3 regions of the Paenibacillus sp. PsM32 genome follow, and region 3 is predicted to be linked to each of the others. Evidence: predicted binding sites of a transcription regulator. Region 3 holds the regulator's gene; each other region holds the start of a gene.
What was found. Region 3 encodes LexA, which represses DNA repair genes until DNA is damaged. Its sites were predicted from a motif close to CGAACATATGTTCG; they were not measured.
Positions count from the first base shown of each region.

Region 1 (11,008 bases), on a different contig from region 3:
TCACATCTGCCATTAGCTTTTCCATATTTATCCCTAGTGCATGATGTTGATAAGGCAGTAACTTACGATAACTGCTTTTCATCATCTTGATCGCACCAGCGATTTTGTTATACGTATGATTCACTGTTCCATTACGGAAGTGAAATAATGCAACTGCAATTTGTAGCAATCCTTGATATACCGGTTCTCGCTCTTTTTCCAGCCACAACTCTTCCAGCACTTCATGACATTCAAAGTAATCGCGATCCCGATTAAAATAGACCAGATACGCTACATACAGTGGCTCAAAATTGGCTTTCATCTTCTTCTCCACTTACTTTGACAGACTCTGCTCGAAGCATGGCTTTGATATCGCTGGATAATTCTTTGAGCCCTTCAAAGTCATGTTCTTGCCATAATTCATCAAATCGCCTGCGGAAGTCGATCGCTTCTACAATCAGATGGAAGAAATATAGCTTATGGATATCGGTCAGAATCCGATGGACGATACTGGAATCGTCTTCGAAGCTCTTCTGTGCTGACAAAATGTCTTCACGAATACTGGACATTTCATTATCAAGCACCATCGCTGCTTCCGCAGCCGTTTTGAGTCGGCTCCGAATGTCATCAGGTAGACTATTGTGGTATTTATAATTTAAAGAGTGTTCAATCGTTGCCCAGAAATTCATAGCCAGTGTACGAATCTGAATTTCAGCAAGCACCATTTTTTGTCCAAAAGCGGTCTGTACCGGATATTCAGCAATCATATGGAAACTACGGTATCCGCTATCTTTGAAATTAGTAATATAATCTTTCTCGTATAACACTGTTAAATCTTTGCGAGAACGTACATACTGGGCAACCCAACGAATATCTTCTACAAATTGGCACATGATACGGATGCCAGCGATATCCTCGATTCCAGTTTCAAGCTGATCCATCGGTACGTCTAGACGTTTGGCTTTATCCAGAATACTCGATATCTTTTTGACACGACCGGTTACAAATTCAATCGGTGCATACTCCTGACGTTTTTTCAGTTCTGCACGCATTGTTTTGAACTTGACCTTTAATTCTTCAACCGCTTGCTCATAGGGAAGCAAGAATAATCCCCAGTCTCTTCCGTCCATCTTCATGCCTCCTCAGTCTATGACCTCTTCCTTGAGTCGAGGGTATATTGGATTAATGATGATCTGCTCCCACTGCCTGGGAAATGTGTGTGAATCCGTCACGCAGCATACGCTCCCGGATATCCATATGTATCTTCCGGGTCACTTCCGGTCCTTCATAGATAAATGAAGTATAGATTTCGACCAGACTTGAACCTGCTCTGATTTTCTCATAAGCATCCTGCCCCGAAAAAATTCCTCCACAACCGATAATAGGCAGTTTACCTTCTGTTTGACGATAGACTTGAGAAATAATCTCTGTCGATCGCTTGGTGAGTGGTCTACCACTTAATCCACCAGCTTCACTTGCATGCTGATGAGTTAATCCATCGCGGGATAATGTGGTATTGGTAGCAATCAGTCCCGCTACTCCACTTGCAGCGATCGTATCGACCATATGTTCAAGTTCATTATCATTGACATCCGGTGCAATTTTGACCAGTACAGATTTGGAAATGCCATTTTGCTTCGCCTGGCGCTTCATTTCACCCATTACCAGTCTAAGCAAATCTTTCAATTCATCACCATGTTGCAAGTTACGCAGATCAGGTGTGTTAGGTGAACTGATATTCACTACAAAAAAATCAGCGTATCGATACAATGTGCGAATACAAGTCTCATAATCGCTAGCTGCATCCGCATTTGCAGTGACTTTATTTTTACCGATATTGACTGCTATAGGAATAGGTCTAGAAGATAACGAACGTAATCTTCCTGCCATAGCAGCTGCCCCTTCATTATTGAAGCCCATTCGATTCACAAGCGCTCCATCTGAAGGCAAACGAAACAAACGTGGCAATTCATTACCGGATTGTGCTTTGGGCGTTACTGTTCCGACTTCCATAAATCCAAAGCCTGACGCAGACAATCCTGGAACTGCCTGAGCATTTTTGTCGAGTCCTGCTGCAAGACCAACAGGACTCGGAAATGAAAGTCCAAACAATTCAGTCGTCATATCGGGTGTACTTTTCACTCCATACATCGACTTCATCGCAGCTAATGTGCCTGGTATACGCACCCCCGCGCCCAGACCTCCAATAACCATGTGATGTGCTTTTTCCGGATCCATCCGAAATAACATAGGTTTGAAAACATTGCGGTAAAGCAAGTTACATTCACTCCGTTCCTGGCATTTGCAAAAAGCCTTTATGCATGATTTTGCAGGAATTATTATCTATTAACCTGTAAAATCATTCTCTATACCAGTTTATCCTTTTCGGGGACAAAAGAAAAGCGCTCTTCTCATTTGAAAAGAGCGTCCACTGTGTACATAAACTCAAACGGTATATAATGAATCAATCCAGTCGCTACAAGGAACGATCCTAATTTAACCAGTGATAATGACGTGAAGGATCTGTCTGATCTTGTGTACGTTTTGTCTGGAATCGCACAGTAGGTACAGAAGTGTCTCCTGGCAATACATTACTGGCGATGGTTACTTTTGTTCCTAACGGAATCATATCAAATAATTCCTCTACATCAGCTTGATCCATCCGCACGCATCCTAATGATTCATCTTGACCTACACTATCAGGATCATTGGTACCATGAATAGCATAATTCGTATCCGATAACTGCATACCCCGACTGCCAAATTCTCCATTAGCTTTGCCATTTGGATTCATCACTTTGATCGATACTTGAAAAGTACCCTCGGGCGTTTTACTTCCACCAAGCCCTACTTCATAATTACGTAAAATAATCGATCCACTAACTATAGCTAAACGATGCTTTTGTTTATCGACAATCACTTCAAGTGGTTTTGTAAAATAAGGATGATTCCCGAGTGTAGATGAGAATGCTTCGTCTCCAATTGTATTGCCGCTATCGTCAGTACTTTGACTGCCACTGCTCTGTAGCTTCTTTAAAGCGGTAAACGTCTGGTTCATCGTATCCGAATTACCTGCTAACCAATTGCCTGGAAAAGGCGCTTCCAACTGATTCATCTGCTCTGGAAGATTTCCTTTGGCGGTTATATAATTGATCATCGCTGTTTTCATTACAACCAACTGCTCTTGCTGCTGTACCCAAGCCGCCGATTCATTTGGATAATGATCCAACTCTCCGGGTTTACACTGGCATGCTTTGGGATCATACGATTGAAGATCGATCTGTCCGGGCTGATCGGTGGCAGCCATCGTATACAAGACAGGCATATTCGGTGTCCATAATAGCCAATCGTCTTGCTTTTCCATACCTAGTACTGCTGCAACTTGTGGGGCTGTTTTTAACATTTGTTGTCGCATATATTTAGAAACGGCAGACAATGAAGCATTGGTATTATTTAGCGAAGCTTCTGCTGTAAAGCTAAGTGGAGCCGAGTATCCTTTGAACGTATCTGCTGGTTTCTTTTTTGAAATAGCCGATGCTACTTTGGTCGGTGGCTTGGTGATATGTTGAGAAGAACGATCTGCAAGCGTCTGATCTGTGGCATGAGGAGCTTCTACAGAACGCAACGTGATTAAAAACAGTAATAATATAGCAAACACACTGTATCGCCAACGACGAATTTTGCGATCTCTTTTTTCAGCCATCTCCATAAGCTTGGCTTCGTAATCTTTCAAAATATCCGCAGGCACTTTACTATGTTCAAAAGCTTCATATACATCTCCAGCTTTGTTGTAACAGTAATTAGCTTTACCCATTTGTCCATCGGATTCATATTCTTTGCCAAGCAAATACCAGCCCATTCTGTTGTTGGGGTGCATTTTGACATAACGCTTTAGATAGAGTAGATTTTTCATTTATTACCTCCAGCATGGACACTACGCTCCAATAGTCTATATTGTCTCTATAGTATGTACAGTTTAGGGATAGCTATTTTATATTTAAAATATAATGCAATACTATGTATATCGGCTAATCTGTGTATTTCTTCAAGTTACTTCAAAATGAGATTATAAAAGGCGTTGAGAGACACATTTCGTCTCTGCAACGCCTTTTATCGGACCATGTACTTCTATTCAGTACACTAGTAAAACTTATTCAGCTTGAGCGAAAGGCTCATCAGCAATTTTAATTGAATCTGTAGGACAACCGTCACAAGCATCTTGCAAATCATCAAACATATCGTCTGGAATTGCCATAATACCGCGGTTAGCGTCACCTTCATAAATCACTTCAGCCAAACCTTCATCATCATAATCGTAAATGTCTGGAGCTGTTGCTCCACAAGCACCACAAGCGATACATGTATCTTTGTCAACCCAACTATATTTCCCCATCTTTATATATGCCTCCTATCGTTACTTACCAGTTGTCTTTTTTTAAGAACTGACACCAGTTTACATATACTCACAATATAATATAAAAGATATATTATTTCAAATGAATAACCAACAATTACCAGTACACAAATTGTAACACACCTGTACTACGAATCCAATTATTGATTAAAATTTAAACAATATAGATCAATATTGAATCATTACTTACTGATTATTCTTCCATGCCTGGCAAAATCATACCATCTTTTTGCAATGAAGTGCCTCTAATTTTGTGATTACGAATCAGGACTGAAGGATCATTGCCTAACATACCTGCTGTTAGTATCGCACTTTCACCAAATTTATCGCGTAACTTATCCATCACTTCATTTAACTGCTCTTTGACCGGTTGACGATTATAATCAAACAAGTCCATTTGCAAAGCAGCTTCTTCTTTGGGCTGTAAATTTTGAAGAGCCACTCCTAATAATCGAACAGGCGTACGATCTCCCCAATGACGATCATATAGTGCACAAGCTTCACGATACACTTCATCCGCCGTTTCTGTAGGAACAGCTAGTGATTTGGAGCGAGTGATTGTTTTCATATCAGGTGTGCGAATCGTAATCTGAATCGTCTGAGCGATTAATTTCTGACGACGCAATCGGCGACATACTTGATCGCTTAGATTAAGCATCACTCTTCTGATATCATCACGATCTTGAATATCAGCAGGCAATGTTGTAGTATGCCCTATCGACTTACTGACTTCCCGATCAATCTCTACAGGCGAATGATCTATCCCATTTGCCGCTTGCTTGAGCCAGCTTCCCATTACACCAAATCTAGCTGTTAATCTGGCTTCATCTGCTGCTGCAAGTTGCCCTATCGTGCGAATGCCCATATCTACTAATTTGGCAGATGTTTTCCCGCCGATGCCAAACAATTGTCCGCATGGCTTATCCCATAATAACTTGGGCATATCTCGTATACGCAATATCGAAATACCTTTAGGTTTTTTCATATCTGAAGCCATTTTTGCTAGTAATTTATTAGGCGCAATTCCTATCGAACAAGGTAAATGTAACTCTTCCCAGATCCGTTGTTGCAACTGTTCCGCAATCTGAGGTGGCGTGCCAAATTGACTCGAACCTGTAATATCCAAGTAGCATTCATCAATTGACGTTGCTTGCAACATCGGTGTGTAACTATATGCAATATTCATGAATGCTATTGAGTATTGTTTGTATAAATAAAAGTCAGGCGAAATTAAGATCAGATTCGGACATTTCTGCAATGCTTCTCTAACCAGCATGCCTGTTTTCACGCCACGCTTTCTCGCTTCGTAAGAAGAAGTAACCACAATTCCTTTGCGCAGTTCAACACTACCTGCGACAGCTGTGGGCTTGCCTTGATATTTTTCCGGTTCTTCTGCTGTATGAACAGAACAATAAAAAGCATTCATATCTACATGCAAAATGACTCTTCCTTTGGCAGGGTAGTAATTGGCATGATGCCTCAAGCTGATCATCCTCCTTGCCTGTGCAGTCTTTACCCTATGGATTATGCTCTATCAGCCGAATCGCCTACAATAGATATCGTATGATTCTATTATATCGTATCTGTTTCATTTAGCCTATGATATGACGCAAAAATAAGTACAAATGTTCGGAATTATTCAAATAGACATTGGGATATGGAGAGTTATGTGGATCATTTCAAATCTTTATTCCACTTGGAGATCATGCTAATTCGTGGTTAACGCAATATTACAATTGGCGGAGTTGGTTCGATGAAATATTAGATGCTGAAGTTGTATTACAAGAAGCCGCAATGGCGTCTGACGGATCAAAATCGTTATTTGAATATACAGCTCCTTTTGCGATAAGTCGGGAAAAGGACTTACTATTCTGGGATACCCGTCTGTCAGATTGTGCAGAAAAATACCTGATCTATACTGTTAATACAGATCACTGGAATCATCAGGCGACTGTCGTTATGTTGCTCACCACAATAAACTTGATCCTCTTGGATACAGAGTATACCAAATGAAGACACCTTTTTAAATCGGTCATACAGAGTACTAATAACCTGACAGATCGCCAAGCAATTGTCTTTTATTGGAATGACCAAAATATCGTCTGCTTTATATTTTGCTTTTTCAAACATCGTCTAGCTCTTTTTTGCGCTTCTGAATACGTCCACTTATTGGTTCACCTGTGCCGATGATGACTTCATGATGAGTCTCACATAATAACCATTGTAGCTTTTTGGAGACGATATAATATTCAGTCATTCCTGTTTGTTCAATTATCCATTGAATCGCATCTACATAAGCTTCATACACCCAATATTGTTTACCACTATAAAAGCGTTCAGGAGCGAGGAACCAGACTTGTTCGGTGCGATCAATCAGTTTAGCAATCTCTCGGTACCCTTCTGTTCCTACCTGATAACTTACATACGGTTCTTGCAAATGATTGTATCCTCGCATTAATGCAGATTCGCTTCCTGCATGTGAAGACGTGATAAACGTTTGTGTGATTATTGAAAGTATAGATGACCACTGCATTTTACCTACTTCGTGAAAGCGAGGGGCTGGAATACGATAGTGTTGTACGAGGTGTTCTATTTCATCCCTTGTACTAGCATAATGTTGACCAGACATATCTACTAACCTCCTTATCCAATACGAATCAAATCTTCAAACTGATTGTTAGCGATTGCCTGTTCAGTTCGTAACAAAGCAAATTCAATATTTTGCTGTATTACTGCTATTTTCAAATGATATACGCCCGGCTCAACCGTTATATATTGTCCACTGTCCCCATCTTCTGGCTCTAGCTCGCCCCCCTGTCACATTTTCTGCTGCTCCTGCATACAATTGACCCGAAGGAACATTGATCCATAATTGAACTACGGGTTGTTCGATCTCATCTACCTGTTGCATAGTATATAATCCATCTGCGCCTACATTAAGAAAAGCAATATTCCCTAGATTCACTTCTAACAATTCATCTTCAGGAATAGACCACCAATCTGATGTATCTTCCAATCGATGCTTGAGTGCTTGCAGATCATAAATACAAAGTGTTGCTGTATCTGTCATCACTTGAATTTGGTTAGACATTGGATCGTTCCTCCTTAATTATACTCATTTCATCATGTGCACATCTGATCCTGATTACAATCTCATCTCTTCCAGTATTCTTATGATTATTTACAATTCAATCCACTGATCTTCTGTAGAAATAATTGTTTGGATGGTATCAATCATTCGCCGTACAGGTACATCATGTCGATGAAATAAACAATGAATATACACTTCGCCTTCGGCTATAGATTCGATTGCTAGATCAGCCTGCTCCACTTGAATCTGTGCCACATCTGGCCAATCTGTATAAGAAGGATCTGTAATAACCAATCCATCGTCTACCTGCTCAATCACCATATCACCCAGATCTAACGTAACCAAAGCTTGGCTCAACTGCTCGATTAACTGCCTGGCTTGCTGTTCTTTACTTATGCCCTCTTCTTCTATACATTGAATACCGTATTCCCAACCCACGATGACTCACCTCATAAATTCCCGAAAATAATAATCTCATCTGCCCATTCTAATTGAATCTCTAACCAGGTAACCAGCGAGCGGATAAATGCTTTGAGCTCACGATCTTTGGTCTGATAAGCTTTCATTTCTGCTAATATATTAGTCCAGAGTGCTTTGGCTATCGGATTAAAACCAGATGTATCAAAGTAACCATACCGATCATTGGTCACTGGATCAACAATAGGATAATGCTTTTTCAAATAAGGAATCAAATAATCAAAATCACCGGCATAAATAAACACAGAATCAGCTTGAATCTGATCCCACTTTTCACCATAACGTGCAGGCAATAATTCATATCCTAGTAGTCCATCAGCTTTACTATGCTTATACGTAATCGTTCTCATTTGTTCATCCTCATTTCTTATTGAATGACATCTGTTCACAATTTAGGTTTGATTCGAAGATAGAAATGGATACATATACGACTTCATGATTTCGTTGGCTTGTTCTTGAGAAGGTGGCTGTACATAAGGTTGTTCTTGTTCCAACCGTTTTACTTTTTGTTCAACAAATGCTTCATTCACCAGTGACGCTTTATTGTAAAAAGAAGCTTCAATCTCAGCCATATCGCTTGCTTTCATCATTTTATAAAGTAGACTATTGAGCGAATCGCTACCAGCATACAATAATGAATCTGTTTCCTCACAAGAAAATTTCAAGTACAACATCGCTTTTTGAAAAGCAGTAATCTCGGCTTGATTCACCTCTATCGCTCGTAAGCGTCCATCCCGATGATCATTTTGCTCTCTAAGAAATTCATTCATTTTGTACTCCTCCACTCTTATTGCCTTTTTACCATCAATTACTTGCTATCCAGTTGAATAATCCATTCCAGTGTCCGATGCTTACCTTGATCCAATACACTCTTACTTTGCTCTAAATAGCATAAAAGCTGTTTTTTCATTTCAATAGGAAGTTCTGCTCGAAATTGAGAATTTGCTTTGGTGATCCAACCGTCTAGTAGATGATTCACTGTATGCTCTACTATTCTATGTTCAGTTTGGACTAATATTCGCAATAAACTATCTAGACTTTGCCAAGAGTCAAAAGCAAACAGAATACGAAGAGCATTGCGCGAAATATGGGACAATGGACAATTTAGCACCAGTTGGATCAATCGTTCTCGATCTAACATATACGTATATTGGATAAGCGTCTGTTTCGCTATTTTGGATACGCCGGGTTGCGAATCTACTAAAGCTTGAGAGAAAACATCCATATAAGCGGTAGGCTTTAATTTACCCAAAGCTGTCAACACAGCTTTACGTACTTTAATCTGTGTATGATCTTTATATTCAGCTATAACTTCGGCATCTTCTGCTGTACCCGTCTCTCCTAATCCAGCGATTGCGACAGCCAGAGACGATTCATTTCCATTCCATATCTGATCCAAATAATATTCGACATAGGGTATTGGCTTGATTTTGGGCAAATGACGACGTGCTGTCTCGCGAATGGTCAGATTATGACTCATCAGACCATCAATTAACGCAGTCTCGGCTTGCATTGGAAAATGATAACTTAATATATCCAACGCCAGACGACGCAATGCCGGGAAATGATCGGCTAACATCATATACACGATATCTAGCCATTGATTCGATATCTTCTCAGACGAATCTTTATCTACTTCGATTGCTTGATCAATTTGACGAGCAGCCCATAGACGAATCGCTAAAGCATGATCTTGTAAAGCAGAAGTGAATAAATCATATCGATCTGTCGCTTCTGTTTTCAACATCATGTTGTAGCAAAATTGACGAATATAGACATCTGTCGAGTGCATATAATGTTCCAAAGCAGGTCTAGCTTCAGGTTGCGCAATAAGCTGTTGAATCTGTGTATTCAACAATTCATGATGCTCTTTGCCACGCCCTACTAATCGCTGTACTAACCAGATCGACTGAATAAAATATTCGGTATTGCAGATATGTATTTTTTGTTTCAATGCACGATAAGCTTTGAATCGAATAGGAGATACCCAATCATTTAATCGAATCAGCAACCATGGGATTTCTGATCCATTTTGAAATTGGCTTAATCGTTGTACTGCCACTTCACGCACATATCCATCCCAATGAAAGCTAGCCATAATGATCTGAATAGGATGAATATCGTTAGACCAATGCAATACTGTCTCTGGTCGAAGCTCAATCCATGCTTTGCCACGTTGTTGATAATGAAAAGGAAGTGTTTCGCGACAGCGTTCACTTAACCAGATCAATTCACTCACAGGGCATTGTAGTAACAGATCACTAATTGCATTTTCAGCAGCCCTCACGATGTCAGCTCGTTCTGAAAACAAAAAAGATTTGAGATACGGAATCGCAGCTAACTGTCCACTTTCTTTAATTTGAACAAGGAGGTCGACCGATTCTTGCTCATACAATTGATCTAATAAATACTCTACATGAATAGACATACGCCTACTCTTTTTGATGCCACTCATACATTCACCTTCCTATTTTTCTGCGTTCTATGTTTGAGTCTGATATTCAGAAATCATAAAAAGATCGTGATACAACAATCTCTGACGATCCGGTAATTGTACATCTTGATGAAAATGACCAAAGTACCATTGATCATAATCTAGTCGACTCTGGATTATTTGAAAATATTCATGCATCTCATCAGCAACCACTTCTGTTGAATACTTTTGTTGTATCCAGGCTAGACTTTGTGCAGTACAGGTATGAGTGATCACAATATCCACTTTCCAGTGATGTTTTTCCAGATTGGATAGCCCTAACTGGTATTCTTCATCATCCGGCATTTCACGAGCCCACCATGACTTTCCTTCGCATCGAAATGCTTTATCATGTGAAGCGGCTCCTCCAAACGTAAAAAAAGTTAATCCTTCTATCTCATAGACTTGTCCGCGCATGAGGTGTAATACACTGTCATTGATTCGATGCACTAATCCGCCTTGCCATAATTCAGTAGGATATTGTTCTAACAGATCGAAATTTTCGTGATTTCCATCAATAAATACTGTTGTAAACGGTTTGGTCTTATCTAACCATTTCAACCAGTATTGATCT
Region 1 is NZ_JARUWY010000001.1:281,488-292,495, forward strand. Features, by position in the region: gene QCD85_RS01345 (DUF309 domain-containing protein) at 1-301, opposite strand, end outside; gene QCD85_RS01350 (GTP pyrophosphokinase) at 285-1,109, opposite strand; gene QCD85_RS01355 (quinone-dependent dihydroorotate dehydrogenase) at 1,162-2,256, opposite strand; gene QCD85_RS01360 (L,D-transpeptidase) at 2,471-3,892, opposite strand; gene QCD85_RS01365 (ferredoxin) at 4,130-4,372, opposite strand; gene QCD85_RS01370 (DNA polymerase IV) at 4,587-5,876, opposite strand; gene QCD85_RS01375 (hypothetical protein) at 6,044-6,406, shown strand; gene QCD85_RS01380 (DUF6756 family protein) at 6,516-7,022, opposite strand; gene QCD85_RS01385 (hypothetical protein) at 7,037-7,138, opposite strand; gene QCD85_RS01390 (DUF6386 family protein) at 7,155-7,484, opposite strand; gene QCD85_RS01395 (hypothetical protein) at 7,575-7,922, opposite strand; gene QCD85_RS01400 (hypothetical protein) at 7,934-8,311, opposite strand; gene QCD85_RS01405 (hypothetical protein) at 8,354-8,731, opposite strand; gene QCD85_RS01410 (HEAT repeat domain-containing protein) at 8,770-10,389, opposite strand; gene QCD85_RS01415 (metallophosphoesterase family protein) at 10,444-11,008, opposite strand, start outside.
Region 1: QCD85_RS01370 (DNA polymerase IV) is a predicted target of LexA. The motif match lies at 6,012-6,025, and genes of this name have one in related genera.

Region 2 (11,008 bases), on a different contig from region 3:
ATGGGTGAAACCTCCAGGAGAATCGGATGGTTCTAGCTCACTAATTCCGAACAATGAAGGTAAAGGATTTGACCGCATGTGTGATCCTACCTTTACTACAGCAGATGGCGTGTTAACAGGGGCTTTGCCTAACGCTCCAATCTCTGGTGCATGGTTCCATGATCAATTCGTTATGTTGATCAACAATGCTTATCCAGCTGTAGGTGGTTCTACTACAACGCCTACAACTCCTCCTGTAACTGCGCCAACGGCACCAACAGGTGTCAAAGCAACTGCTGCAGATAGTCAGGTCAAATTAAACTGGTCTTCTGTCACAGGAGCAACAAGTTATACTGTCAAAAGAGCAACCAGCGCTACAGGTGCTTTTACAACTGTAGGGGCTAATGTTACAACCACATTATACACAGACAAAGCCGTAACCAATGGCACAACGTATTACTATGCTATCACTGCAAATAACACAGTAGGTTCGAGTGTGAATTCGACTGTAGTGAGTGCTAAGCCACAAGCTACGACCACTACACCACCGACTCCTACAGATCCAACTACGCCAACACCTACACCTGTCGGTGATCTAGTCGTACAATATCGTGCAGGAGATACCAATGTTAATGATAGCCAGATCAAACCTTATTTTAATATCAAAAACAATGGTACGGCTGCTGTCAATCTTAGCGATCTCAAATTGCGCTACTATTTCTCCAAAGATGGATCGGCTGATATGACAGCCTGGGTCGATTGGGCGCAAGTGGGTCAAAGTAATGTAACGACTACATTTACCCCTAATTATGTCGAAGTCGGATTCACTTCTGGAGCTAGAGCCCTTCAACCAGGAGCGCAAACAGGAGATATCCAGCTTCGTATGGCTAAAAATGATTGGTCTCCAATGGATGAAAGCAACGATTATTCATTCGATGCTACCAAAACAGCATATGCTGATTGGAACAAAGTAACACTATACAAAGGCGGTACATTAGCATGGGGAGTAGCACAATAATCAATCGTACTCACTCCCGATCATGCTTGAATTAACAGGATAATCAATAGCAAAAGACCTTACTCCTATAATGGATAAGGTCTTTTGTTTACGCATATATAGAAGCATTCTAATTGTTATACATAATCGGTCGGTACAGACGACAGAAATTGAGGGAGATCTGGCAGGTTCTCAAGTGGCATCGGATAACTGATCCAATATCCTTGAAAATCGTTACAACCTAACTCTAACAACTTTCTCCATTGATCTTCTTCTTCAATACCTTCAGCAACCACATGCAACTCCAAAGCTTCTGCCATTGCGAGCAATGCTTTTAATACAGGAGGATTCATCTGAGCTACAAAAGAACGATCTATTTTGATATTATCGACCGGCAGGCGGGTTAATGTGCTTAATGAAGAATAACCTGTACCAAAATCATCTATCGAAATCGTATATCCTTGCTCACGTAATTGAAGTAGAGAAGAGCATTCACTAACAGTATCAATCATAGCCACACTTTCTGTAATTTCAAGATCAATATACTGAGGATCAACTTGTTCTTCTTGCAGAATCTGATTAATACGATCTATAAAATCAGGCTCACTTAACTGGATTCTAGAAATGTTAATCGCAATCTTAGTCTGTTGTCCATACTTGGCTTGCACGATAGCAAGGTCATGACAAGCCTGACGAATCACCCATTCGCCTATAGGAATAATCAGACCTGTTTGTTCTGCTATTGGGATAAAGTCAGCAGGCGAGACCATATATTTATGATCTTTTTTCCAACGTAGTAATGCTTCTACAGCTACCACTTGTTTTTGTTTGTTCCCATAAATCGGCTGATACAACAGTTGTAATTCTTCTTTTTCCAGACAACTATTCAATGCTAATTCATAATTGAAGCGAACAACCTGTTCATATTGCGTTTTTTCACAGAATAAATGATGTTTATTACGACCGCTTGTTTTGGCATGAAAAAGCGCAATATCTGCACGTCGTAACGCAATAGAAATATTGATATCTTCTGAGAAATAAGCAATACCTACACTTACATTGATTTTGATCTGACGATTGTTAAAAGTGAACGGTTCATTCATTAAAGAAATAATAATCTGAGCCATCTGTTCAGGATGTTCTTGTTGACGATTAGACACCAGTATAAACTCATCACCGCTAAGACGAATACTGATATATTCCGAACTGAAATTACGTTTAAGCCGACCTGCCACTTCCACCAATAGAGCATCGCCGCTTTCCATGCCAAGTGTATCATTTACATATTTGAGATTATCTATATCAAACATAAATAAATACGCAGGGTGAGTAACAAACTCATACAAAAAACGTCGATTTAATAATTGAGTCAATTCATCATGGAAAGCATAATACTGCATTTTTTCTTTGTATTGATGGCGTTCTTCATAGCTTCGTGTAATACAGACTAGATGAGTGATCGTCTGATTCTCATTGAAAATAGGCGAGATAATGCTATCTCCGCTTAACGTTCCTGTAGGTAACAAATGACCTTCATCAAAACGTACACTTTGCGCTTGTACCAGTACTTTAGAATATTTGTTATGCAAATACTGAGCCATTTCATACTGATTGCGTTCACTATAAAGATCGAAAAAGTTTTTTCCGATATCCTTTTTCGAGATTCCACTGAACAATTCTGCTTTTCGATTAACATAACAATATACAAATTGTCGATTTTGGACAGCCATAATATACACTAGATCTTCCATAGCATCAAAAGCTAACTTAAGAAGCGGATGAATCAGTGAATCTTCGCTATTCATTTAGGTCCACTCCTTTACCATACTGATCATAATCTTAAAATTATTTTTAATATATACTAGGTTTAATCGGTATGTATAGAGCAGATATGAAGAAAATGTTAACTTCTTTTTTTAAATGAATTGTTCCAAATTTGATTGTGTTCTTCTGAATAGGGGTATATTACTATAGATATGTGTATTTTAATCTGCATAAAGGAGTGTTATACATGGCACAAAAACTACAAGGAACAGTAGCATTGGTTACAGGCGCAAGTAGCGGAATAGGGGAAGCAACAGCTAAATCTCTAGCTGCACAAGGAGCAACTGTAGTCGTGGTAGCACGTCGTAAAGATCGTCTGGATCAATTGGCTACAGAAATTAGCGAACAAGGCGGTTCCGCTTTTGTTATTGAAGCAGATATTACAGATCAAGCCCAAGCTCAAAAAGCGATTGAACAAACAATCAGTAAATATAACCGTCTTGATATTGTAGTCAATAATGCAGGTGTGATGTTATTGGGGCCAGCAGAGAATGCTCCTGCTGAAGAATGGGAACGCATGGTATCTATTAATGTGAATGGATTACTGCATATCTCTCATGTTGCTTTACCACATTTACTCAAAGCCGCAGAGCAATCTGATCGTCAGGTCGCTGACTTGATCAATATTAGTTCGGTTGCAGGTCGTCGTGCTGGTGCAGGTTCTGCTGTATACAATATGACCAAATTTGGAGTCGTTGCATTTAGTGAAGCGTTACGTCAAGAAGTAACAGGTCGCGGTGTGCGTGTAGGATTGATCGAGCCAGGTGTAGTACAGACCGAGTTGTCTTCTCATGTACGTTCTGAAGTAATGGAAGATATGGGCAAACTATTTGGTAATATTACACCACTAGAAGCACAAGATATTGCAGATGCTATTGAATATGTGGTGACTCGTCCCAAACATGTGGCTATTAATGAAGTGTTGATTCGTCCGACACAGCAAGAATTTTAAAAGTCCGTTAATAACATATATAATGTACCATATTTGTATAAAAATAGGCACCCTATTTATAAGGTGCCTATTTTTGCTATGTTATTGTGCATTTCTTTTACAAAAAGATAGATTAGTGATCAGGAATAGCTTGCAGTAATCGAGGCAGACGGATTAATAAAAATACACTTCGTCCCAGACCGAATGCGATAAAGGCTAGCCATAATCCATGATTACCATATACCGGTACAGCTATCCAGAGAACTACTAGAAACAATACAAACGAAATGATCATCGAGTTGCGAATAGGAGCTGTTACAGATAGCCCTGTAAATAAACCATAGAATACCAGACCTGCACCTGTAACTAAAGGAAATAATAATAACCAGAAGCTATATTCATTCGCAAGTGCAATCGTAGCCGCTGAATCTGTAAATAATCCTAATAACGGTTCATGGAATATCCAGTAAAGTAGCATAATGAGTACAGCGGGCAGAAATGAGCTGTACCATGACCACCGAATAGTCTGCCGTAACAGCAGTGGATTACGAGAACCTCCAGCTTGTCCAGCGTAGATACTACTGGCATTGGCAAAGCCATCGAAGAAGTAAGCCATAATATAATGGACTTGCAATAAGATCGCATTAGCTGCCAGCATTTCGGGTCCAAACGAAGTACTATTCGCTGTAAATATATTGAACATAGCCAATAAGCAGATTGTACGGATAAATAGATCACTATTTACACTAATCATACGGCGCAATGCTTCGCGATGAAACACGCCTGCTTGAGAGATCGATCCCCATTTAAAATAAGGCGAGCGCCAGATCAATACAATTCCGAATACCAGACCCGCTATCTCTGCAATCAATGTAGCAGAAGCTACACCTGCGACTTGCCAGTGAAATACATGTACAAATACAATCGCCAGAATCATATTAAGCACATTAATACCGATCTGCAAAAACAAAGTCTGTCTTACATGTGCCATACCAATAAGCCAACCTAGAATAACATAATTAAGCAATGTAACCGGAGCGCCCCAGATACGAATATGAAAATAAATAGAAGCTTGCTCACGAATATCAGCACCCGGTCTGATCCATGCCAGCACTCCTTGCAAAATAGGATACTGCAACGCCACAAAAAAGAAGCCAATCAGAATCGCAATAATAGTAGGGCGTACCAGTTCAGAAAAGCCCCGTTCTAATTGTCCGGCTCCTTTGGCTTGGGCTGCAAATCCAGAAGTACTTACTCTCAGAAAGCCAAATAGCCAGTATAACGTATTAAAAATAAGGGTACCAATCGCAACGCCACCTATGTAAATACTACTTGATAAATGACCAACAACAGCGGTATCTACAGCACCAAGTAAAGGAGTAGTAACTGTAGAAATAATTAAAGGAATACTCAAAGCAAGATAACTACGATAATGTAATGGAGTAGAAGATTGTAATGGTTTCATACTTTTGTTATACCATAAATTAATCGAAATAACTACGATTAAACTATAACTCTATGTAGTGATCTAATTTATAGATGAAATGATTGTATATCGTTAACAAATGTGATATTAATTAATGATAACATAAACAATTATTTTGAAAGCGTACTCATTTTAAAGTGAAATCATATCCAATAGAACCTATCTAAAGGAGAGAATACTTAATGTCTACTGTAAATAAAGTGCTGAATACGGTTACACCTAAAGAAGTTCGTATCGTAGATGAATTTTGGACAAAATACAATGATCTGGTGCGTCAGGTAGTGATTCCTTATCAGTATGATGCGTTGCATGACCGTATTGCTGATGCTGAACCTAGTTATGCTATTCAGAATTTTGAAATTGCTGCTGGTCGCAAAGAAGGGCAATTTAACGGCTTTGTTTTTCAAGATACAGATGTAGCGAAATGGATTGAAGCGGTTGGCTATTCGTTAATGACTCATCCTGATGTAGAGTTAGAGCGCTTGACCGATCAAGTGATTGATCTTGTTGCAGAAGCACAGGGTGAAGATGGCTATCTGAATACATATTTTACAATTAAAGAACCGGATAAGCGCTGGACCAATCTAGCCGATTGTCATGAACTATATACCGCCGGGCATATGATTGAAGCAGGAGTTGCTTATTATCAAGCAACAGGTAAAAAGAAACTGCTGGATGTGGTCTGCCGTCTAGCAGATTATATTGATACTGTATTTGGAACAGGTGAAGGTCAATTACGCGGATATGATGGTCATCAAGAGATCGAACTTGCGCTTGTTAAATTGTACCGTCTTACAGGAGAACAACGGTATTTGCAATTGAGTCAATTTTTTATTAATGAGCGTGGACAACAACCTAACTTTCTAGAACAAGAATGGGAGCAACGGGATCGGATTAACTTTTTTGTAGGTAAAACAAATGACATCAATCTTCAATATAGTCAGGCACATGTGCCGGTACGAGAGCAAAAAGAAGCAGTAGGGCATGCTGTTCGCGCGGTCTATATGTACACAGCGATGGCTGATCTTGCTGGACTAACAGGAGATACCCGTCTTTATCAAGCATGTCAGACTTTATGGAACAACATGGTACACAAGCAAATGTATGTGACTGGAGGGATCGGTTCTACCCATCATGGTGAAGCATTCACGATCGATTATGATCTGCCTAATGATAGTGGATATTCGGAGACTTGTGCTGCGGTAGGAATGGTCTTTTTCGCACATCGGATGTTGCAGATTGAAGCCAAAGGCGAGTATGCTGATGTGTTAGAGCGTGCGCTTTATAATACAGTCATAGGTGGAATGGCGCAGGATGGTAAACATTATTTCTATGTGAATCCATTGGAAGTATGGCCGTCTGCTTGTCATCATAACCCCGGTAAGCATCATGTGAAGCCTGTTCGTCAGAAATGGTTCGGTTGCTCTTGCTGTCCTCCTAATATTGCACGTCTTGTAAGTTCATTAGGACAATACATTTACAGCACCAATCAAGATACGATCTATACACATCTTTATATTGGTGGCGAAGCAGATTTAACAGTTGGTGAGCAATCGGTTGTGATCCAGCAAGAAAGTGGATATCCATGGAATGGGGCAACACGCTTTTCATTCCAATTGGAACAACCACAATCTTTTGCATTGGCTTTACGTTTACCGGGATGGTGCAAAAAAGCTTCGCTAACGCTCAACGGTGAATCTATTGAATATCAATCACTTGTACAGGATGGATATATCTATATTCAGCGAGAATGGTCGGTAGATGATCGTGTAGAGTGGAATATGGATATGCATGTGCAAGTGATTCATAGCCATCCTAGATTGCGCGCTGCTTCTGGCAAAATCGCTTTACAACATGGGCCACTGGTCTACTGTCTGGAGCAAGCAGATAATGGAGAATTAATCTCTGCACTATCCATTGATCCAGCGCAATCATTAACAACACGATTTGATGCTGAATTATTAGGTGGAGCTGTGGTGATCGAAGGTACAGCGACTCGTGAGCTGACCAGTGATTGGGATGACCATTTGTACCAAGACAGTCCTCCTACCATTCAGGAACAGCCTTTTACAGCGATTCCTTACTTTCTCTGGGCGAATCGTGGTGAAGGCGATATGGCTGTCTGGATTCGTAAAAACTAACCACATAACCCAAGAGGTACGATATATTAATGTCGTGCCTCTTTATTTTGCAGAAAATTAGATGAAAAAATGTCAAATTATCAAAAAAAGCGAACGTTTGTGCTTATTTTTTAGTGTAAACTATTGTATCGATATCAAGTTAAATGTAAAATAGAATAGAGAAGTGTAAAGGGGGGTTTATTTTGGCTAAAGCAAAGGTAGCAAAACGTCCAACACGGGATGAATTTGCACTAGAAGAAATTGGTAATCAACTTACTGAAGCCTATCAAGAGAAATCGGAAATTTTGCTGACAGTGTGGGGTGCAGAAGAACCTGTACGCGGTCAGATTGTAAATATGGATCCACGTACAGGTCGAGTACATGTACAATATGAAGAAGAAGTAAACAAAGTGAAATTTATGGATATCATGGGTGTGAACTATCCAAGAGATTAAATAAATACCTTTGACAAATCCTTCATAACCAGAATATACTAGCATAGTCGATAGTCGGCTATGCTAGTATTTTTTTAGGAGGATAATCATGCCATTTAATCAAGAGCAGAACCCTTTAGGATTGTTATTATCTCGAACCTATTTATCCTATAAGAAAAAAGTATCTCATTTATTACTTGATTATGATATTACTCCAGAGCAATTTGGTGTACTTAATAATCTGGTCAGTCATGATGGTATCTCACAGAAAGCATTAGCAGAGTTAAATTCCAAAGACCAGACCAGTATCGGCAAAACATTGGATCGTCTGGAAAATAAAAAATTGCTCACACGTACGGTTGATCCTTCAGATCGCCGGGCAGTATTGCTACATTTAACAACAAAAGGACACGAATTAATTCAGCAGACCAAGCCGATTATGCAAGAAGTGGATGATGAGATTAACGCATTGTTCACGCCGGAACAAACCAAGCAATTTATTGCGATGATCAATCAGACGTTTGAACATTTATCCCGCTGATTTTGTCAGCTGGATATTTTTTAACCCAATACATGCACAACCATTTATATCCTATGCATGTATTTAAAAAAAGAGAAAAGATAGTTGGAGGAAAACAAATGACTGTATTCAAAACGTTTAAAGATTTTTTAGGGATTACACAGACCAAAGTAGGGATTGTGTTTTCTATTTTTGTACCTTTGGTATTTTTATTATTTTGGATGACTGGATATCATGGAGCCACCGAACGAGTAGATCAACTGGTTGTTGGAATTGTTAATGAAGATGGACAACAAGGCGAACGCATTGCTCAAGCGATCACTACAGGTGTTCCCTATCAGACCCAATCTTATGATTCATTAACTACAGCACAGCAACAGATGGACAATGGTGATCTAACAATGATCATTTCGATTCCGGCTCATTTTACAGAAGATGTCGCATCGAACGGAACGACTCAAATGAATTATTATATCAATCAAGGTAATTCCGATATTGCCAAATCGATCGTTCAAAGTTCTGCTACGCAAATTTCCTCTACGATTGGAGAACATGCTTTTGCAGATGTTCATCAAGAAATCGTCACCACTAATATTGTCAAAACACATGATATTTCAAATTTTGCAATTTCGATGTTACCGATGATTTTAGGTTTCGTCACATATGTTGGTGTAATGACCATGAATATCCAATTAAATATTGCATCTATGATGTTAAAGCGTGATCATAGTAAGTGGCAGATCTTTTGGGGCAGACAGATATTACTGCTTGTGATCTCTGTAGTCGCTTCATTCGTGATTACTACAGTAGCATCGCTATTTGCAGATACGGTTGCTTCGTTCTGGCAAATGTGGAGTTTTCATCTGTTGGTCTATATTTCCTGTATTGCTGTTACACAGATGGCATTCGCTTTATTCGGCAATGTCGCTCCATTATTCAATGTGGCGCTGATCCCGCTTCAGTTGATGACAGCCGGAAATATTATCCCTGCTGCTATGTTATCTCCTTTATACCGAAATATAGGATATTTTTTACCAGCTCCGAATGCTATACAGGGCTATTTAAGGTTAATTTATAGTGGGGCTTCTGTTTCCTCATTTGTGATTCACTTACTATGGATTGCTATTGTTACTTTTGGAATCACATGGATTCGTACAGCGCTGGTCAAGCCAGCTCCAAGCCCTATAAGTCATCCGGCAGGTAGCCACTAAGCTGAAGGGGAAGGCAAGTCTACAGCAAGACATTTGGTCAGATAGTTGCTTTGCAGGAATGCTCTATGATTTTATCCAAAAAAAGCATTTATATTGCCAAATGTTACGGCGCACTGAATAAGATTTTTGCGTATCAATGATCTGTACTATTCCAAAAGGAGGCGTTAACCATGTCATTATCACACATTCTCGTTCCTTATGATGGCTCAGAACACTCTCAAAAAGCGTTGGAAAAAGCAGTCGGTCTAGGAACAGAGCTCAACGCTCAAATTGAAGTATTGTATGTGGATTCGACTTCTACAGAAATCTTAGAACAGCCGTTAGTAATTCCTACTCATGAACTGGAATCTTATTTTGACCATGAAGAAGAGGATGTACGCCTTAATCTTCGTCGCTTGATCTCAACCATTCCGAATGCGCAAGCTACTGTTATTCAAGGAAGTGCAGGCAAAGGTATCGTTAAGTACGCTGATCGTATTGAAGCCGATCTTATTATTATGGGTAGTCGCGGATTAGGGACAGTGAGTGAATTCGTAATGGGTAGTGTTAGCCATTATGTAACGCAACGTGCCAAATCTCCAGTAATGATTGTGAAATAAATAAGTTAGATGCAATAACTTATAATTAATTAATAAATAAAGATAGATAGCCAATATCCTGTTCCTTTGGGAGAGCAGGATATTTGGCATGTCGTTTTACTTTGTAATCTTATGAGATTGTAGAGTATCTATATTCTTATACCGACTATTTCTAGATTTTGATAAATGATATTTTGATCGATATAAAGGATAATTTCTTTTGCCAGACGAATAAGTAACATAGTAATGAAAACGTTAACATTTTTGAGGAGGATGGATAATGAAAAGCAAATTTCGAAGCAAATGGAACACAATAAGCTGTATGTTGTTGGTAGGAGCACTAATAAGTACATGCTGGGGACAATCATCTTCTGTACACGCTTCTGCAACCGCTTACAAATTTGATTTTGGCGCTAATGGTGTTACATCAGGATATACTGGCGTTCAAGCTTCGACTGCGTATAATGCTTCTACAGGATATGGATTCAATACACCTGCAAATATCAAAAATGTATCTGCTTCAGGAACAGGTATAGGTAGCGATGCTGTTCAATTTGTAACATTCGGAACGAAAAGTAATAATACATTTAATGTTGATTTGCCAAATGGATTGTATGAAGTGAAAGTAACGCTCGGCAATACTTCTCGTTCTAGTGTAGCGGCAGAAGGAGTATATCAGCTTATTAATATGACAGGTGATCTTGCCACCGATCAATTTCAGATTCCGATTACAGATGGTCAGCTCAATCTGTTAGTAACAGAAGGTAAAGTAGGAGCAGCATTTACATTAAGCGCATTAGAGATTACTCAAGTCTCTACTAATCCTACAACACACCCTACGATCTATGTAGGTGGTGATTCGACAGTAGCTAACTACTACCCATTAGCTAATAGTGTACAGGGTGGATGGGGGCAAATGTTATCTAAA
Region 2 is NZ_JARUWY010000003.1:256,564-267,571, reverse strand. Features, by position in the region: gene QCD85_RS09060 (glycoside hydrolase family 6 protein) at 1-997, shown strand, start outside; gene QCD85_RS09055 (GGDEF domain-containing phosphodiesterase) at 1,114-2,781, opposite strand; gene QCD85_RS09050 (SDR family NAD(P)-dependent oxidoreductase) at 2,988-3,752, shown strand; gene QCD85_RS09045 (MATE family efflux transporter) at 3,865-5,196, opposite strand; gene QCD85_RS09040 (glycoside hydrolase family 127 protein) at 5,400-7,358, shown strand; gene QCD85_RS09035 (YolD-like family protein) at 7,541-7,792, shown strand; gene QCD85_RS09030 (MarR family winged helix-turn-helix transcriptional regulator) at 7,881-8,312, shown strand; gene QCD85_RS09025 (YhgE/Pip domain-containing protein) at 8,411-9,502, shown strand; gene QCD85_RS09020 (universal stress protein) at 9,673-10,101, shown strand; gene QCD85_RS09015 (rhamnogalacturonan acetylesterase) at 10,403-11,008, shown strand, end outside.
Region 2: QCD85_RS09035 (YolD-like family protein) is a predicted target of LexA. The motif match lies at 7,449-7,462, and genes of this name have one in related genera.

Region 3 (11,008 bases):
AATATAAAAAGACTCTATATTTTGTCCGGCAAGCGTTGTACCCATTGGCTCGATCGTACCGGATATCATCAAAGGTAGCTCTATTCCTGTCTGCTTAAACGCATTACGGATACCGATACTACCTGCTTTCACGTTCAGTGTATCTTGCGAGGTTTCTAATAGAAGTACATCTGAGCCGCCTTCTATCAAAGCTACTGCTTGTTCCTGATAACTTTCTACCAGTTCATCGAAAGTGACTCCGCCTGTAACAGACAATGTCTTGGTTGTAGGTCCCATAGCGCCTACAACATAACGTGGACGTTCAGCTGTACTATATTTATCAACAGCTGCTCGGGCAAGCTTAACGGCTGCTAGATTTAATTCACGTGCTTGATCTTGAATATCGTATTCAGCCAGTACTACTGAGGTAGCACCAAATGTATTCGTTTCTATCAAATCTGCACCAGCAGCTAAATATTGCTCATGAATTTCTTGAATAACATCTGGACGTGTTAGAACCAGTATTTCATTACAACCGTCTAGATCATCACTGCCAAAATCGTCTGCCGTTAAATCTCTTTGTTGAATCATCGTCCCCATAGCGCCATCCAAAATCAGAATACGCTGTTCAAGTCTTTCTTGTAGGTCAGGCTTATTCATCTATTCGATCCTCCCCGCAAAACGTTAGGCTTTAGTTTAACAGAAACCTTTTAACTAGAAAAGAATCTTATTTGTGATGTATAAGTGTATTATACTTGTAATTATAAAAGTGAAGATTTTTTATTTAGACTATAAGATGAAGTTTGAATGAAAGTATCGACAAAAAACGCTTTTTCTTTTATAATACAACATAAAAACATTGAAAGAAGGGTAATCCGATGGCTGAAATCAGAATTAGAAATACCAATGAACGAATTGCTGGAGATGACAAGGTTCTGGAGTTTTTGAACAAACATGAGGTTGTATATGAAAAATGGGATGCTTCCAAATTGGCTCCTGAATTGCAAGATAACTTCACATTGACAGATGAGCAAAAACAAGCGGTTTTAGATACGTACGAAGCAGAAATCAAAGACCTTTCAGCACGTCGTGGTTACCGCACATGGGACGTTATTACTTTATCTGAATCTACACCTGATCTGGAAGCTAAATTAGCTAAATTTGAAGAAATTCATACCCATACTGAAGATGAGATTCGTGCGATTGTATCAGGTAATGGTATTTTTATTATCAAAAGCCCTGAACATGGATACTTCGATGTTGAATTAGAACCAGGTGATGTTATCTCTGTACCTGAGAATACACCTCACTTCTTTACACTGGTTGAAAATCGTAAAATTGTAGCTGTTCGTTTGTTTGTAGAAACAGACGGTTGGATCGCTGTTCCTTTCGAAGACAACTCTTTCCAAAAAGCTTAATGATAGAAATAACAAAATCCCTTACCGATCTACTCGGGCAAGGGATTTTTTGTTATGTTTTTAGCTATAGGGCTAAGAACTCATTTGGTGAAAATATAGTTTATGATACCAACTGAGCCGTAATCTGATGAATATCGGTTAAACGTGTAATTTCGTAATCTGGCTTAATCTCACTATCATTGACTTTACCATTACGGTTCACCCATACCGATTTGATACCTGCTGCTAATGCACCTTTGATATCTGTAGTCAGTTTATCTCCGATCATCAACGCTTGCTCTGGCTTCACATCCAATAATTCCAGTGCATGTGCAAAAATCTCTGCATTAGGCTTACCTTTACCAAATGCACCGGATACAACGATCTGATCAAAATAAGGAGCTAACTTGGGTACACCGTCTAACTTCTCTTGTTGTAACGCCGGACAACCATTGGTAAGCAACAATAGCTTGACCTTACCTTGTAATTCATCCAAAATCTGAAATGTCTCTTCATAGATATGCGGACGATTACGTCGTTCTTGTACGAATCGATCAGACAGTTGGAGTGCTAAAGCTTCATCTTCGATCCCCATTGCACTTAGACCTTTACGCCATGATTCTTTGCGATATGTCGGTGCAATCTTCTGCAATTGACGGAATTCAGGTTGTTCGCCTGCGGAAAATTGAGCCCACAAGCCTTCAAACGGATTAATTCCAATCCATTGTGTAAAAGGAAAAGTCTCATAGGATTCATACAGTGCTCTCGCTTCTCGGCGTACTGTTTCTTCCAAAGCTATAGGATCAACACCTGTCGCTTGCTCAGCCACAAGACATGTCTCTGCAAAAGCTTCTTCTATACTGCGTTCATCCCATAATAACGTATCATCTAGATCAAACAAAACCGCTTCAATACTCACTGCCTGTACCTCCTCAACGATCATCATGACATTAATTATGATAATAGATATTTAGATTAGATAGCATATATAACGATCGATCTCCAAAAAGCTTAAGCTTTTTCTTGAATCGAAATTTTGTGTTGTGCAGCAAATGTGCGTAAATGCTCGCTCATTGCATCTGTATCATAACGGTTTAATGTGCGTGAGAATACCCAGCTTCCACCTTTAGAGCTATGTTCAATCACTACATAACCTTTTTGAAGGCGAATACTTTTTACTTGAGAAGAAGAGATGAGACGATCACGATTAAATTTGGTAGTGATCAATGAATCTCTGCCAATTTTCAAGTACGGTTTGCGGAAATAAAGCATTACGCCAAGTAAAATGTACAAAGCTACAGTAACAATAAAGATTACGCTAAAACCATCAGCTGTTGGATACATAATACCCATCACTGCATAAATAATTCCCAATATAATTAGAGCAGCTGGAAAAACAATGTTTCTTCCTTTATACGCTGTATATTCGGAAATACTGGTTTTGCCACCGATAGAAGATTGACCTTGCTTTCTACGTGCAGCATTAACTTGCTTTGAATTGCGTCGAACTTGCCTTTCCCAGGAACGGGACATACTTTGTTTCCCCCTAATAGATAATGTAAGCCTTACAACAAAAGCAGAAGACTTCGTTCTATCTTATCATGCCAGAACAAGCCCTAAATTTCCATAGCAAAATAGGATGCTCTCTGTAATAACAGCTAGAGCACCCTTGAGTTAGTTCACTTCTTTGTATTTATTAAAGCTGTTACATGATTCTAGTGCTGACTATTTTTTGGTATTATCCGCTTGTTCTGTATCTTCTACAAATTCAATTGTATCTAGTTGTTGACGGAAATTACTGCGAATATTATTTAAATAAATAGCACGTAACTCGTCACGCTCTACAGTTTCTTCGGCTGTAAGACCTGAACTTTTTTTCTTACGAGCTAATTCATTAATACGTGCAATGAGTGTATCGATATCCATAACTAACCTCCATGTAAGTAATCATCTTGTGACCATCACTAACTTTGACATGTAAAAAAAAGCTTGTCAAGATCAACAGATCTTAACAAACTTTCATCCTATTAATGAATATATATGCTTATCTAGTAATATCGTTTATACAATAAATATACTTAGAGAACATATAAATCAATCGTAAGGAATCACCAGAACATCGCCTGCTTGAATCTCACTTGTAGTCAATTGATTCTCACTACGAATCTCAGCGATATAGTCACGTGTATCTGTCTGGGCTGATTTGTATTCACTAGCGATACTCCATAAGCTATCCCCTGAATGAACAACAACTTTTTGTGCAGGACCTTCTACTTTGTCTGCTACTACAAAGTTATGAATTACTCCACCGTATAATAATACACCTGCAAACACAAAACATACCATTAAACGTCCGCCGGATTTCCACTTCACTTTTTGGGCTGTGCTTTGAATAAGATGTAGCGTTTTTTGACGTAATGTTTTTTTGCCTTTAGGTTGAGCTGGCTTACGTATCTTTTGCACATTCGGCAAATATGTCCACTCATCCACCACTACATCTTTGTCCGCTCGTGTGGCATGAATAGTTGCTTGCTGTGATTGTTTCTCCGAATAACTTGTTGATGTATGATGTATATCTGATCCAGATGTATCAATCTGTTGTTCACCATCTTCAGATTGATTGTGGATGCTACGATATGTAGTATATTTTAACATTGTCATCACGCTCCAAACATTTGTTCTTGTTTTCTTAAATTCACTATAACACGAACATATGTTTTACTCAATAGTTTTTTACGAACCTTCGTTCGTGTTTTTTATTGCACCTTTTAGACTATAGATTATGCCTCTTATACGATGAATAGACTACAAAAAGTAATGAATAACAAAATAAATATACAAATTTTAGAACTTATGTTTGTACGAACGGTAGTTCTATGTTATAATTTTGCCAAACGTTACTAGCATTGGGGTTGATAAGGTATGTCAAAAGTTTCAAGTCGCCAACAGGCCATTTTGGAATTTATCCGAAATGAAGTCAAACTTAAAGGTTACCCGCCATCTGTACGTGAAATTGGTGAAGCTGTAGGTCTTGCTTCTAGTTCTACTGTACATGGTCATCTGGATCGTTTGGAGAAAAAAGGACTGATTCGACGCGACCCGACCAAACCTCGTGCCATCGAGTTGTTAGGTCAAGAAGAGTCTGAAAGTAATATTCTTTTCGCTCAAACGGTATCTCGTGTTCCTATTATTGGAAAAGTAACCGCCGGTGTTCCGATTACAGCTACAGAACATATTGAAGATTACTTCCCTCTACCACAGAATTTTACAGGTGAAGGACAAGTATTTATGCTTTCTGTAGTTGGAGACAGTATGATTGAAGCAGGAATCTATAATGGTGACTACGTAATTGTACGTCAACAACAGACCGCTGATAATGGCGATATTGTTGTAGCCATGACAGAAGACGACGAAGCAACTGTCAAAACGTTCTATAAAGAAAAAGATCATATTCGTCTACAACCAGAAAATCCAATGTATCAGCCACTTCGTCTGACACATGTTACGATTTTGGGTAAAGTTGTAGGATTGTTCCGTAACTTGCACTAAATCACTACTGTACGTTGCAGTTCATAGAAGATAGAAAAAGACCGCTACTAGAAAGTAGCGGTTTTTTTCTTATTTATATGAGAATAATTTAATTTATTTAGATTCAGAACAATGTAATTATTGTACATATCTCCACAATGCAGTTTTAATTACATGTTCTGCTTCTACTTCACTAAAAGCAACTTCGATCTCTTCTTTGCCTTGTAGAACTTTATACATCCATACAGGATGCTCTGTTGGATTCAAGTACAATAATTCTACCGCAAGTTTAGGTTTTCCAGAATCATGAGAACATTTGTATTTGAGATCAGCTTCTCCATAATAATGTTCACGTACATTTTTTTTAACTACAGTTATAGTAATGACAACGAGAGCAATTGTAATAATCAGTTGATTTTCATCTTTCTGAATACTGCAATCTTCTTTAAAATGTTTTTTGATCTCTTCTAAAATGGTAGAAAATTTCATCCATAAATTTTCACAATATTCTAAAAAATGCTCATGAATTTTTAAAGAATATGAAAAAGCTTTTGCGTTCTCTGCTTTCTCTTCCTGTGCACGTATTACCGCAGATTCAATCCAACTCATAATTGCTACCTCCTTTAACTGTAATGACTGAACATATTGAGTACCCAAATTGCAACGTTTTTATCTAACCCTCTACTACTTATTGGATGCCTTTTGTACAAGCTGAATACGGTACTTTTTGCTGATATGCTCTTAATTTTTTTATTTGATTTCTAATGTCACTCCTCTTAATTCATTATGTGATTTCTTCATCATAACCTAATAATAGGAAATTGATACCTTTTAATGCCAAATAATCACTAAATATCTTATATTTTTTTAATAGTAAGCTACATTTATCCAAACAGCTTTGTATCCATCAGTTTGGCAAGTAATGCTTTGAAATCTTTACTTTCTGCTTTTTCAGCCAATTGAGCTTCAAGTGTATTGAACTTTTCAGCTAGAAAATAAGCATTTAAAAATACACCTAGATGGTCTTTAGCCACTGCTTCGGCATTATCTTTATCTGATGAATAACTTGAAATGACAGTATACGCAAATTTCTCAGGATCTATTCTCATTTTTGATTTCATCAGGCACTCTCCTTGTCAGTGTTGATTATGCTTGGTTATGCCATACACGCATTTCACCGGATTGTCGGTTAGCCCAGCAATAATAAGGAATAAGTCGTAATGTTGTAGGAGCATACGTGGTAGCTGCTTGAGAAGCATATAATACATCGTCCCACTGCGAAGTAATGATTCTTTTACGTGCCTCTACATGGATCGTACCTATGCCTCCTAGCAACTGTGGATCAAATGTATATTGATAGGTCTGATCTTTATTTAACTGAATTAAATGCAAATGCTCTCCATTATCTACTTCTTCAGCGCAATAAATAAACGGGCCACGTCCTATAGCTACTTTGCCAATATCTGCTCTGACTAGCGGATGTGCGGTATATTGTTTGATCTCCATCGGTAAAATAAACTCGATCTTGTCATTAGACTGCCATACACGATCAATGTGTAGAAATCCGTTAATATTTTCCGCTTCTATATGCTCTCCATTGACTATCAATGAATAATCATCTGCCCAGTAAGGCAATCGGAGCGCCAATGTAAAAGCAGTTGGTTGTTCTGTCTGTGTCACAATCGAAACATGACCTTCCCACGGTAAATTCGTTGTTTGTTCAAGCTGTACTTTGTGATGATCTATCTCTAATGTTGCTGTGCTTGTAATAAATAGATTCGTATATATCGCTTTTTGCTCTGATTGAACCGTATACATATATTTATGAAGTGAAGTTAATAATCTTGCTAGATTCGGTGGACAGCAAGCACAGCCAAACCATTCGGGGCGTGTAAATTTCACATGACTTTTTCCCGGATCTTTACGGCTGTTCTCTGGACGTACTTCTAACGGATTCACATAGAAAAAATGTTTGCCATCCAGTGCCATACCGCCAATAGCTGTATTATACAATGCTCGCTCTAACACATCGGCATATTCAGAACGTACTTCATTTTTGAGCATATTAAAAGCAAAGAAAATCAATCCGATCGAAGCACATGTCTCACAGTACATCGTATCATTAGGCAAGTCGTAATCCAGTGTAAATGCTTCTCCGTCTACTGTTGATCCTATACCGCCGGTGATATACATACGTTTGGTAATCATATTTTTCCAAAGGCGACGACAAGCTTCTAACATTGCGGTATCGCCTGCTAATAAAGCAACATCTGCCATAGCTGCACACATATAGACAAGTCTAACAGCATGCCCTTCTGTGGTCTGTTGTTCCAAAATCGGTTGGTGAGCTTGATAATACTGTAGCGGACGATGACTCATGCCTGCTATAACTGGCTTGGTTCCTGTGTCTTCTGTCTGTTGTCTGGCGAAAAAGGTAGTATCCGTTCCCCGCTCATACAGAAAATAACGACTCAGATTCAGATAACGTTGTTCTTTTGTTAGTGAATATAATTTAGTCAACGCCAGCTCTATTTCTTCATGACCATCGTATCCTTGAATCTGATGTTCTCCTTTGCCAAAAGAAGCATCTATACAATCCGCTAATCGGCAAGCAATCTGGAGCGCTTTTTCATTATGAGTGGATTCATAATAAGCAACTGCTGCTTCGATAAAATGACCTGCACAATACAATTCATGACTTTCAGCCAACTTCTTGAATCGGCGCTCTGGTTCTTCAATAGAGAAGTACGTATTGAGGTAACCATCTTCCTCTTGCGCTAGAGCAATAAGATCAATCACTCCGTCAGCCAATTCTTGTAATTCAGTATCCGCATGAATGGATAATGAGTAAGCCACCGCTTCCAGCCATTTGTATACATCACTGTCCTGAAATACCCAACCATAGTGATTACCTTGCTTCAATCCAGCAGCAATCTTGAAGTTTTCGATAGCATGACTTTTTTCAGACGGAATACTGTTATCATTTCTTTCTTTTTCGATCGTAATATCAGCATTATCATTCAATACATTCCATTGATAAGGAATCATTTCTGTACGGACAAGCTCCCGATAATGAGACCAGAATTGATCTGTAATTGTAAGTGATTGTAAATGTAATGACATCGTATGTCTCTCCTCCTATGGTAGATACTCTATGATCGTCTATAAACCGAATATTTATTTCACTTGCGGTTCAGCATGGTGTTCTTTAATTAACAACTGTCTGCGAATATAACCTTCATTTTTTTCAAAACGTCGATAAAACAACATCGGGATAATTCCTAGTGCAAATACGATAGCAGGCAACCAGATAAACACAAATTGAATACCTGATAATGATTGTGTACTCTGCGCAACATTAGGCACATAACCGAAAGATGACATAAATTGTGTAGGAATAAATCCACCTAATCCTGAACCTGCTTTGATACAAAAAGCACTACCGATTGCTGTTAAAATCCCACTTCCACGTAGACCTGACTTCCATTCGCCATAATCGACAGTGTCCGATAGCATTGCAAAAGGCATCGAGCAAGCAATACCTGATCCAATACAAGCAATAATCCATCCTACAATCAAAAAGCTAATATGATCTCCTGCAAAAAACAGTACGATTTGTCCCAAAACAGCTAACACAAAGCCAAAAATCATCGTTGAATATTTGTTAGAAAATTTCACGATAAACGGAATTAATACCATACCAATCACTTGAATGACTGAAATTCCGTTAATCAATGGCACTAACTCTTTATGACCGATATTGTATTCAAAGTAATAGACTAATGTAGAGGTACGAATCGTTAAAGCGATCCAGAACAATAGATTAGCGATTACTAAAATAATCCAAGGCCAGTTACCTTTCATCGCTTTAAAGCTTGATTTGAATGGAATCGTTTTGATCTTTTCGGTATTGATTTCTTTGAGATCAGCAAAAGCAATCAAAAACATAATGATAGATACTATCCCGAATACGCAAAGTGTCCAAAAAAATCCTTTCTGATCATTACCTGCTCCGAAAAAAGCAACTAATGGCAAAGTAAATGTGACTGCTGCAAAATTACCAACATTTCCACCTACCATCCGAAATGAGTTCAACACTACTCGCTCATCGGTATTTCTACTCAAATTTGGCAAAATCGAAGTGATCGGTGTTGAAATTCCGGTATAGGCTATCCCTGCTAAAATATAGGTAACCGCTGCATAAACGACTTTCCATGTCCCATCCAAGTTTGGAGTGGTAAACGTCAATACTGTAAATACTGCAAAAGGAAAACACAGCCATAAAAAATAAGGACGACTTTGACCATACTTGGATCGGGTACGATCGACAATAATCCCCCATAGTGGTGCATCCACGGCATCCACTAATCGTGTTACCAACAATAAAGTACCTGCTACTCCAACCGATAAGCCAAATACATCGGTATAAAAATAAAGCAGGTAAGCACCAATAATGCTGTACAACAAATTGCCACCTGTATCTGTGAGCGCATAACTAATTCTGCGATGAAAAGGAACTTTATCATTCAGAAGAGTGGTTTGAGGCTCTGGCGAAGATTGAGGTGTAGACTCCATAATGTAACCTCCTGATTCAATCAAATAGTGATGATTTCTTTATCTAATAGTAAGCGCTTACGAAAAGAAGATAAACTTAGGATTTCGTAGGAAAGGTTTCTATTTCCGACTCATTTAGATATTTAAAAAATTAATTATTTCCATATAAAATTGTGCTATACTACCTTCAAAGTGCAGATTATTTATAATTAATGTGAACAGGGTTAACAAATCCGACTTTTCCTATCCAAAACTGACTTTTCGATAAGGAGTGATTACATATGCTGCTCAAACCGATTTCAAAAATAAATATCGAGCGTCCTCTTGCCTATTTTAAATGTGGACAATTTGTAAGTGATGAAGGCTGGCAACACAAAAAAATGAAGCTTGAAAAAGATTACGAAATCATTATTGGCTTAAAAGAAATTGTCTATCTTCAAGTTGGAGAAACAAAGTATGAAATTAAGCATGGGGACGTGTTATTGATTAAGCCAGATGTCGAATATTTTGGTTATCAAGCTTCCTCAGCAGGAGCTAGCTTTTTTTGGTTACATTTCTTTCCTCGAGATATTACCAAAACAGAATCAGGAGATGAATTTATCAATCATTTGTTTGGCACTATGATTACGGAACAGAAAAATGAGATTAATCCTTATGTATGCTTACCTGACTTCTTTTCATTACCTTATCTCGACAAGCCTATTATCTTGATGAAGCAGATTCTGGATACATCTAACACTTCGTATTACAGCACATATGCTGTAGATTATCTGGTGACTGAGCTTATGATCGAATTAACAGATAAGTACCTACAACCTCTTATTCATAATGAACTATTGCACAAAGAATACAATCAGAAGTTTATGCAAATTTTAGAATGGATTCGGGTGAATATTTATCATGATCTTACCGTACAGAAAGTAGCAGATACGTTCTGCTTTAATGCCGATCATTTAACCCGCTTATTCAAAAAAAATCTAGGTATGAGCACTATTCGTTATATTAATACACTCAAGCTCAGTCTGGTCAAAGAATTATTATGCACAACGAATTCTTCGATCAAAGAAATTGCTTATGAACTACATTTTCGAGATGAGAAGTATATGATGAAGTTATTTAAAAATTACGTCGGCATGACACCTACACAGTTCCGTGATACGTACACAAATACCTATATCAATACAGTGACTGTAGATCCTGATATTCCTATACCTAAGCATCTTCTTACTGAATAGATAAACAATCATAACAATAAGAATTCACATCAAAAACCTTGCTCTCCTATTCTGTTATCGAATAGGGTGAACAAGGTTTTTGTATGTTGTAATAAAATTATTTCACTTCAATATAATCAAGTTCTGCATAGCTAGTCCCTTTTTTAAATACGATTGTATTTTCTCCCTGCTTCAATGTTACAGGAACCGTCATGATTTGGCGTGTACCTACATTTGGTAAATTCGCAATCCAACCTCCTGTTTTTGGATACGTAATAACAGTAGATGCTTGATTGTTTACCGATAGATTGTGAGTCGAGTTTCCTGTGGTTCCAT
Region 3 is NZ_JARUWY010000002.1:187,978-198,985, forward strand. Features, by position in the region: gene metH (methionine synthase) at 1-639, opposite strand, end outside; gene QCD85_RS06700 (cupin domain-containing protein) at 858-1,397, shown strand; gene QCD85_RS06705 (HAD family hydrolase) at 1,498-2,295, opposite strand; gene QCD85_RS06710 (methyltransferase) at 2,388-2,909, opposite strand; gene QCD85_RS06715 (DUF896 domain-containing protein) at 3,102-3,302, opposite strand; gene yneA (cell division suppressor protein YneA) at 3,471-4,031, opposite strand; gene lexA (transcriptional repressor LexA) at 4,299-4,925, shown strand; gene QCD85_RS06730 (hypothetical protein) at 5,043-5,513, opposite strand; gene QCD85_RS06735 (hypothetical protein) at 5,789-6,025, opposite strand; gene QCD85_RS06740 (glycoside hydrolase family 127 protein) at 6,051-8,027, opposite strand; gene QCD85_RS06745 (MFS transporter) at 8,082-9,479, opposite strand; gene QCD85_RS06750 (AraC family transcriptional regulator) at 9,740-10,693, shown strand; gene QCD85_RS06755 (CBM35 domain-containing protein) at 10,791-11,008, opposite strand, start outside.